Regions from separate parts of the Carboxydocella sp. ULO1 genome, predicted to be linked through region 1. Evidence: riboswitches for the same ligand, from Rfam matches in the RefSeq annotation. Region 1 holds a riboswitch; the other holds the start of a gene.
What was found. A riboswitch is a leader RNA that binds a small molecule or an ion and turns the genes downstream of it on or off. The one in region 1 is predicted to bind cobalamin.

Region 1 (3,411 bases):
ATTCCCTGTGCCGGGGAGTATAATCGTGGCTGGTAAATTTGTATAGTACATGACAGGGAGAAGGCAAAAATTTGCCCTCCCTAATTTTTGTGCGCCCGGCATGGACGTTGTCTATAGGGTGAAAATCCCGAACGGCGAAGGTAGCAGTAGCCGTAGCTTAAGACAGGGTGTCCTCCGTGAGTTGGAATCTGAAGCAGTATTGACGTCAAACTGGTGAAGGGCCGAACACGAACCCTGGGCCTACCGGAGCGAGTAGTCCATATAATGTATAATGGCTAATGCCCGTAAAGGCTACTGGCGTATGTCTCGACAATTAAATAACGCCCTGAACAATGCCTACTGGCATAGTCAGGGCTTGAAGAGTTTAACTGAACGTTATCATCGCATTCGTCAAGCTTGGTGAACCGCCGTATACCGAACGGTACATACGGTGGTGTGAGAGGACGGGGGTTAATCACCCCTTTCTACTCGATTGATTTTTATATTACTGCTAGAATGAATTGGGGCTCATCATGTTCATTGAGGCAACACCGGCAAATATTCCGAAGAAAATCGCCAGGGCTATCATAATCAAATTGATAATGATTAATACTCCTTGAATTTTAAAGTAAGTATTAAGGTTCATAAACAACATGTTCAACTGAGTGGAATCGCCACCGGAAGCGATGATCTGGTCGGCATATTTTTTTGCACCGCGCAGTTTCAGTCCCAGTATTATCGTAATAATTCCAGGAATTGCACCTACGATAAAAGCAAAGAGACCAGCAATAGCTGAAATAACGCCGAAAATAACAGTCATTATACCTACAAAACCTACCCACCTGCTGTGTTGAGATAAAATTTCCCTGTCAACCAAAATATCACCCCATTTACATTTTTTATAATCAGATATATTCTCCCTTTGTTGACAAATTCCTCTTAAGTTCGCCAAAAATGGAAGAAAAATATAGGCCAGGACTGGTAGTACTTGCATTTCCACTGAAACTGTGTTATGATAAACAAAAACATAGCAGGAATGAGTGGTTCCGTATAAACGGAACTGAAAAGGGAAGTCAGTGCGAATCTGACGCGGTCCCGCCACTGTGAAAGGGAGCGACCTCAATTTAGCCACTGGGTTAATCCGGGAAGGCTGAGGGAGCGATGATCTTAAGCCAGGAGACCTGCTCATTCCGTTGGTGACCTGAGCCTGCGCGGACAGGCAGGGGGAGTAAAGGCTTATTTCTGTGGGCCAATAGTCCTCTGCTTGTAAAGGCAGAGGATTTTATTTTTGCTATCCCATTATCGTCTACCCAGGCGATGTTATTATAGAGGGCGGAGTTGATCCGCCTTTTTCTTTTTTTGCTAATTAGACAGCAAAAAATTAGAAGCGCGACATTATTTTATAGTTTATAATTAACTCAAGCGATCTGGAGGTGATAAAATGGATAAGCTCACGCCCGCTCAGATGTGGCAAGCCTGTGTCAAGAGCATGCTCTACGGCTGGACGAGGTTAGGTGGAGCGCCGAGACCCACAGTAGAACAATGGAAATATGCGGTGATTGCCGGCTCGCTTTTGCTTCTGGGCGGTAATGGCGGCGTGGTGTGGGGGGAACAGCAGGTGCCTTCCGGTATGCTGCCTTGATTATCGCTACTGTACCCCTCTGGATGGCCTTAATAGCCTGGGCCACGGGGGCACGGCCACGGCCGCAGCCCCTGGAATGGCTGGGCTTGATCCTCGGTTTCACTGGGATCCTCTGGCTGATTTCGCCTTCACTGGCCAGTGTTTCGGGGGCGATTAACAGCTATTACTTAATTGTGGTGCTGGCGGCGATCTCCTGGGCCTGGGGCTCTATTTACTCCCGCAAGGCTAACTGGCCTGATTCGGCCTGGCTTGCCATTGGCATGCAAATGCTGGCCGGAGGGCTGGCCTGTCTGGGGGCAAGTATTTTGCTGGGAGAGGCGGGCCGGTTGGACCTGAATGAGGTTACGATGCAGTCCTGGCTGGCTTTTGGTTATCTGGTGCTGTTTGGTTCGCTAGTGGGTTATAGCGCCTACATCTGGTTGTTAAAAAATGCAGATCCCCTCTGGGTGTCAACCTATGCCTATGTCAATCCGGTGGTAGCAGTATTGCTGGGCTGGTTCTGGGCCGGTGAGGAGCTGAATAGCAGCAAGCTGACTGGGGCCGTATTGGTACTGGCAGCGGTTGTGCTAATCAGCATTGAGGGGAACCGAAAGAAGACTGTAAAAAGTGTGTAATTTGTGTAATTAATTTAGGGGGAGGACATGGTTCTGCCCCCCTTTTTTGTGTTATAATAATGTAAAGTTATGGAGACTATTTCATTTTGTTGAGGTGATTATTTTGAGTGATCCTTTTATTGAATATTCCGAGTCAATGGTAGCAACTGTTGCAAAATTATTTGCATTAGAAGGGTCAGCTAAAGAAGTAGCCATACTTGCACATGCGGTTTTAGAAGTTGTACAGACAAATTTTTTGACAATTGGAATGGCGGAACTTATTTTTATACTCTCTATCTGTATTTACCGTTAAACTTATACGTTCAAATAGTAGAAGAAAAAGAAAAAATCCAGGAAAGAATATATGAAAAGTTATTTTCAGTTGGAGTTCCATATAATAATCATTGTTTTGAAAAAGTTTTGATATACCCTCAGGCATCCAATGATTCAAATTGGCGTGATAAAGCAAAAGCTTGGCTGTCAGGAAAAAATATTACAAACCAAGGCAGAGTAAGATCAGATAATATCGCATCGAGAAACTGTGATGGTTTATTATTTAGATCTCAGCCAGAAATTAACTTTATTTTGTTATAATAAAGGATGGCATAATGTTAGTTGTTGAAATAGATGGAGATACAGTTCATCAAGAAACACCAGCTGAGGCACATGCAAGGACAACAATGTTATTGCACGAGGGTGTTTACTTTGAGAGGTTAAAAGCTAGCGAATGTGAAACGGAAGAAAAAGCTTTACAGAGCGCTAAGAAAATTATGAGTGTCTTGACGAAAATTAAATCTACCCGATAATGCTTCTTAATACTTCCAAACCGTACTAAAAATGGAGGCTCGGACATGACTAAATTGCAAGCCAGTTTGCTGGCACTTTTAGGCGGAGCCAGCTATGGCCTCTTGCCCGGTTTTGCCAAGCAGGCCTATGCCAGCGGTGTTGGCACTGGCCCCCTGACTATGACCCAGAATTTGATTGGAGCGATCCTGCTCTGGTTGATCGCTTTGATTGCAGCTAGAGGGCAAAGCAAACCTGACCGCAGGCAAATCCTACAATTGTTGCTAACCGGGGCCCTGCCGGGTCTAACCGGTGCTTTTTATTACTGGGCCCTGGCTATGTTGCCAGCCTCGCTGGGTATCATTCTGCTTTTTCAGTTTACCTGGATAGGGGTTGGATTGGAGTGGTTGTTAA
Region 2 (3,411 bases), on a different contig from region 1:
AAAAGGCCGGTGCAGACACGATTATGGATTTGAGCACTGGCGGGGATATCAATGGAATTCGGAAAGAAATCCTGGCTAAAACCAAATTACCTGTTGGCTCTGTGCCCATTTATCAAACAGCAATAGAAGCAATCGCCAAATACGGTAGTATTGTCGAAATGAATGCTGAAGATATCTTTGCTACTATTGAGGCTCATGCTGCTGATGGGATAGATTTTATGGCTATCCATTGTGCCCTGAATTTTGATGTGGTCAACCGGCTGAAAAAACAGGGAAGGACAATGGATATAGTTAGTCGCGGTGGTGCCTTTTTAACTGGTTGGATGCTGCACAACCAGGCGGAAAATCCTCTCTATACCCAGTTTGATCGGCTTTTAGAAATAGCTAAAAAATACGATGTTGTCCTCAGTATTGGTGACGCCATTAGGCCTGGATGTATAGATGATTCTTTGGATCGTGCCCAGGTTCAGGGCCTAATCATTGCTGGAGAACTGGTTGACCGGGCCCGGGAGTATGGGGTTCAAGTTATGATTGAAGGACCCGGGCATGTGCCAGTACATCATATCCACTCTACGATTCAGTTACAGAAAGAATTGAGCAATCAGGCCCCATACTTTGTCCTGGGAACCCTGGTTACAGATATTGCGCCTGGTTATGATCATATTACTTCAGCTATAGGAGGCGCACTGGCTTCGGCGGCAGGAGCTGACTTTATATGCTATGTTACACCTGCTGAACATTTGCGCTTGCCCACTGCCGCTGATGTCCGGGAAGGAGTAATCGCTGCCAGAATTGCCGCCCATGCAGGGGATCTGGCTAAAGGCGTCAAAGGGGCGGCTGAATGGGATTTAGCCATGGCCAGGGCTCGTAAATCATTAAACTGGGAAGAACAGATGGTTGTAGCAATCGACCGGGAGAGAGCGGAAAAAATACGTTCGGAACGAGCACCTTTAAATTCAAGCGATGATGTTTGTACTATGTGCGGAGATTATTGTGCCATGAAAGTGGTAAGCCAATATCTTGGCGTTCCGGCCGGAGAGTGTTAATTTTTCAGAAAATTATTGTTGCCTTATAGACAATTGAAAAGGACTAATGTTATAATAAAGCCAACAAAAAAGTGTAGCAAGTTTAGGGAAGTCAGTGAAAATCTGACGCGGTCCCGCCACTGTGAAAGGGAGTCTGGTACAAATTAGCCACTGGCAATTACCGGGAAGGCGTACCAGATGATGATCTTGAGCCAGGAGACCTGCTTGCTACTTGCCTTCACCTACGGAGGATAGGGAAAGGCAGGTTGTTGGTAAGAAGGCTAACCCTGCCTATAGCGGGCAGGGTTTTTGTTTTTATCTTTCATAAACGGAGCCGTGAGAGATATGATCGTAATCTTTGCCGGGCCCAAAGCAGGGGAAAAACTTATTCGTCCACTTAAGGAACACGGTTACTGCCTTTGTACAATAACGGCTACTGACCTGGGAGTAAAACAGGCATTAGCTAATGGAAGCGATTATGCTTTTACTGCAATGGAAATGTTTGAGCATTTACCCTGGTTAAAGACAAACTATCAAATTAAGTTAGTTATCGATCACTCCGGACCTATGCTCTCTCAATCACCTTTTTTTCTGCTGGAATGGTTTCAGCGAAATGGTTATGAGATCATTAAATATCGTGATGCTCTGCCATTGTTGCCAGATAATAAACTGCTTCATCGAGTTAATTCCTGGGAACAACTGGCGGCAAGCTTGAATAATTTTGGTCGTAACATCTTTTTGACAACCGGTAGCAATAACCTGGAATTTTTATTAAAGCACCCATCGCTAAAAGAAAAACAATTTATTGTTCGCGTAATCCCCGACAGTAAAGTGGTTGACAAGTGCCTCAAAAACGGTATTAGTCCCAAAAACCTGATCGCCATGATGGGACCTTTTTCTGCCAAACTTAACAAGGCTTTATTTCAAGCCTATAAAGCCGATGTAATTGTCGCTAAGGAAAATAATGCTGAGATAAAGAATAAGGCCAAAGCTGCTTTTGAGTTAGGCTTACCATTAATAGTTTTATCTAAGCAAGAGGAAAACGCTTTTAATAAAATAGATGATGTAATTGCTTATCTAAATAATAAGGGGATTTAGGGACTATGAAGAAAAATATGTCCTTTTTTTCGGGGAAAAAAGGCTATACTACCGGTAGTTGCGCAACGGCAGCTGCAGTATCTGCCTTGCTGGCACTAGCGGGTAAACATCCCCAGCAAATAAAAATAATTCTACCAGACCAAAAGACGATTGACATTCCTGTTGCCAGTTGTGGTATTGGCACTGACTTTGGCTGGGCTGAAGTAATTAAGGATGCAGGTGATGACCCTGATGTTACCCATGGTCATATAATTGGTGCTTGTGTACGATTGATTGAGTCGGGTCATATTGTTATCAAAGGTGGTAAAGGGGTTGGCGTCGTAACAAAACCGGGATTGAAAGTTGCCGTAGGGGAGCCAGCCATAAACCCTGTACCAAAACAAATGATCCTGGATAATATTAAAAAGACCCTGGTCTCCCTTGGCATTAAGCAGGGGGTAGAAATCACTATTTATGTACCGGAAGGGGAAAAACTGGCAGAGAAAACATTGAATTCTAAACTGGGGATTATTGGTGGAATTAGCATACTGGGAACAACCGGGATTGTTGAGCCCATGTCTGAAGAGCGATTTAAGCTATCCTTGTTGCCTCAGCTGGAAATTGCCCGGGCAGCTGGGTACAAAGAAATAATCCTGACGCCGGGCAGAGCAGGCCAAAAGGCCGCTGAGAAATTTTTAGCTTTTCCTGAGGATGCCATAATATTGAGCAGTAACTTTATTGGTTTTATGCTGGAACATGCCATTGGAATGGGTTTTAAAAAAGTTATTATTTTTGGTAGCCTGGGTAAATTGGTTAAGTTAGCAGGAGGAATTTTTTACACTCATTCAAAAATTGCTGATGCAAGACAAGAGATTTTGGCCTGTCACACTGCCCTTCTGGGGTTTTCGTCTGAATTAGTTAGAAAAGTCTTTCTTGCTAATACCACTGAAGAAATAATAGATCTGCTTAAAACCCATAACGGGGAAAAGGTCTTATGGCAGATAGCAGCAGAAGCTAAAAAAAGAGCTGAAGATTATATTTTTAATGAGGCCCAGGTAGAAGTTATTATTACAAATATGGCTGGCATACCTGTAGCCTGGAGTTCACAAGCCGGTTTACTATTGGGGGAAGCAACATGACAAAGCAAAAATCATCAATAAAGTTAGTGGGCTTGGGCCCTGGTAATCCCGCTTTTATTTTCCCAGCATATAAAGACTTAATTAAAACTGCCGACATCATTCTGGGAGGAAAGCGCCAGCTGGATTTGATATTGCCTTTCCTCGAGAAAAAAACAGATTTATGGTTAATT

Region 2: another riboswitch for cobalamin. It lies ahead of ULO1_RS02440 (precorrin-6A/cobalt-precorrin-6A reductase); the one in region 1 lies ahead of ULO1_RS07030 (hypothetical protein).

Annotation. Positions count from the first base shown of each region.
Region 1 is NZ_BDLQ01000034.1:397-3,807, reverse strand. Features, by position in the region: gene ULO1_RS07040 (FmdE family protein) at 1-36, shown strand, start outside; gene ULO1_RS15300 (hypothetical protein) at 272-403, shown strand; gene ULO1_RS07035 (DUF5362 family protein) at 491-856, opposite strand; cobalamin riboswitch at 1,001-1,183, shown strand; gene ULO1_RS07030 (hypothetical protein) at 1,421-1,621, shown strand; gene ULO1_RS07025 (EamA family transporter) at 1,582-2,235, shown strand; gene ULO1_RS14930 (hypothetical protein) at 2,339-2,527, shown strand; gene ULO1_RS14925 (hypothetical protein) at 2,823-3,020, shown strand; partial or broken gene ULO1_RS07015 (DMT family transporter) at 3,066-3,411, shown strand, end outside.
Region 2 is NZ_BDLQ01000010.1:2,721-6,131, forward strand. Features, by position in the region: gene bzaB (B12 lower ligand biosynthesis ThiC-like protein BzaB) at 1-1,046, shown strand, start outside; cobalamin riboswitch at 1,108-1,269, shown strand; gene ULO1_RS02440 (precorrin-6A/cobalt-precorrin-6A reductase) at 1,371-2,123, shown strand; gene cbiD (cobalt-precorrin-5B (C(1))-methyltransferase CbiD) at 2,129-3,241, shown strand; gene cbiE (precorrin-6y C5,15-methyltransferase (decarboxylating) subunit CbiE) at 3,238-3,411, shown strand, end outside.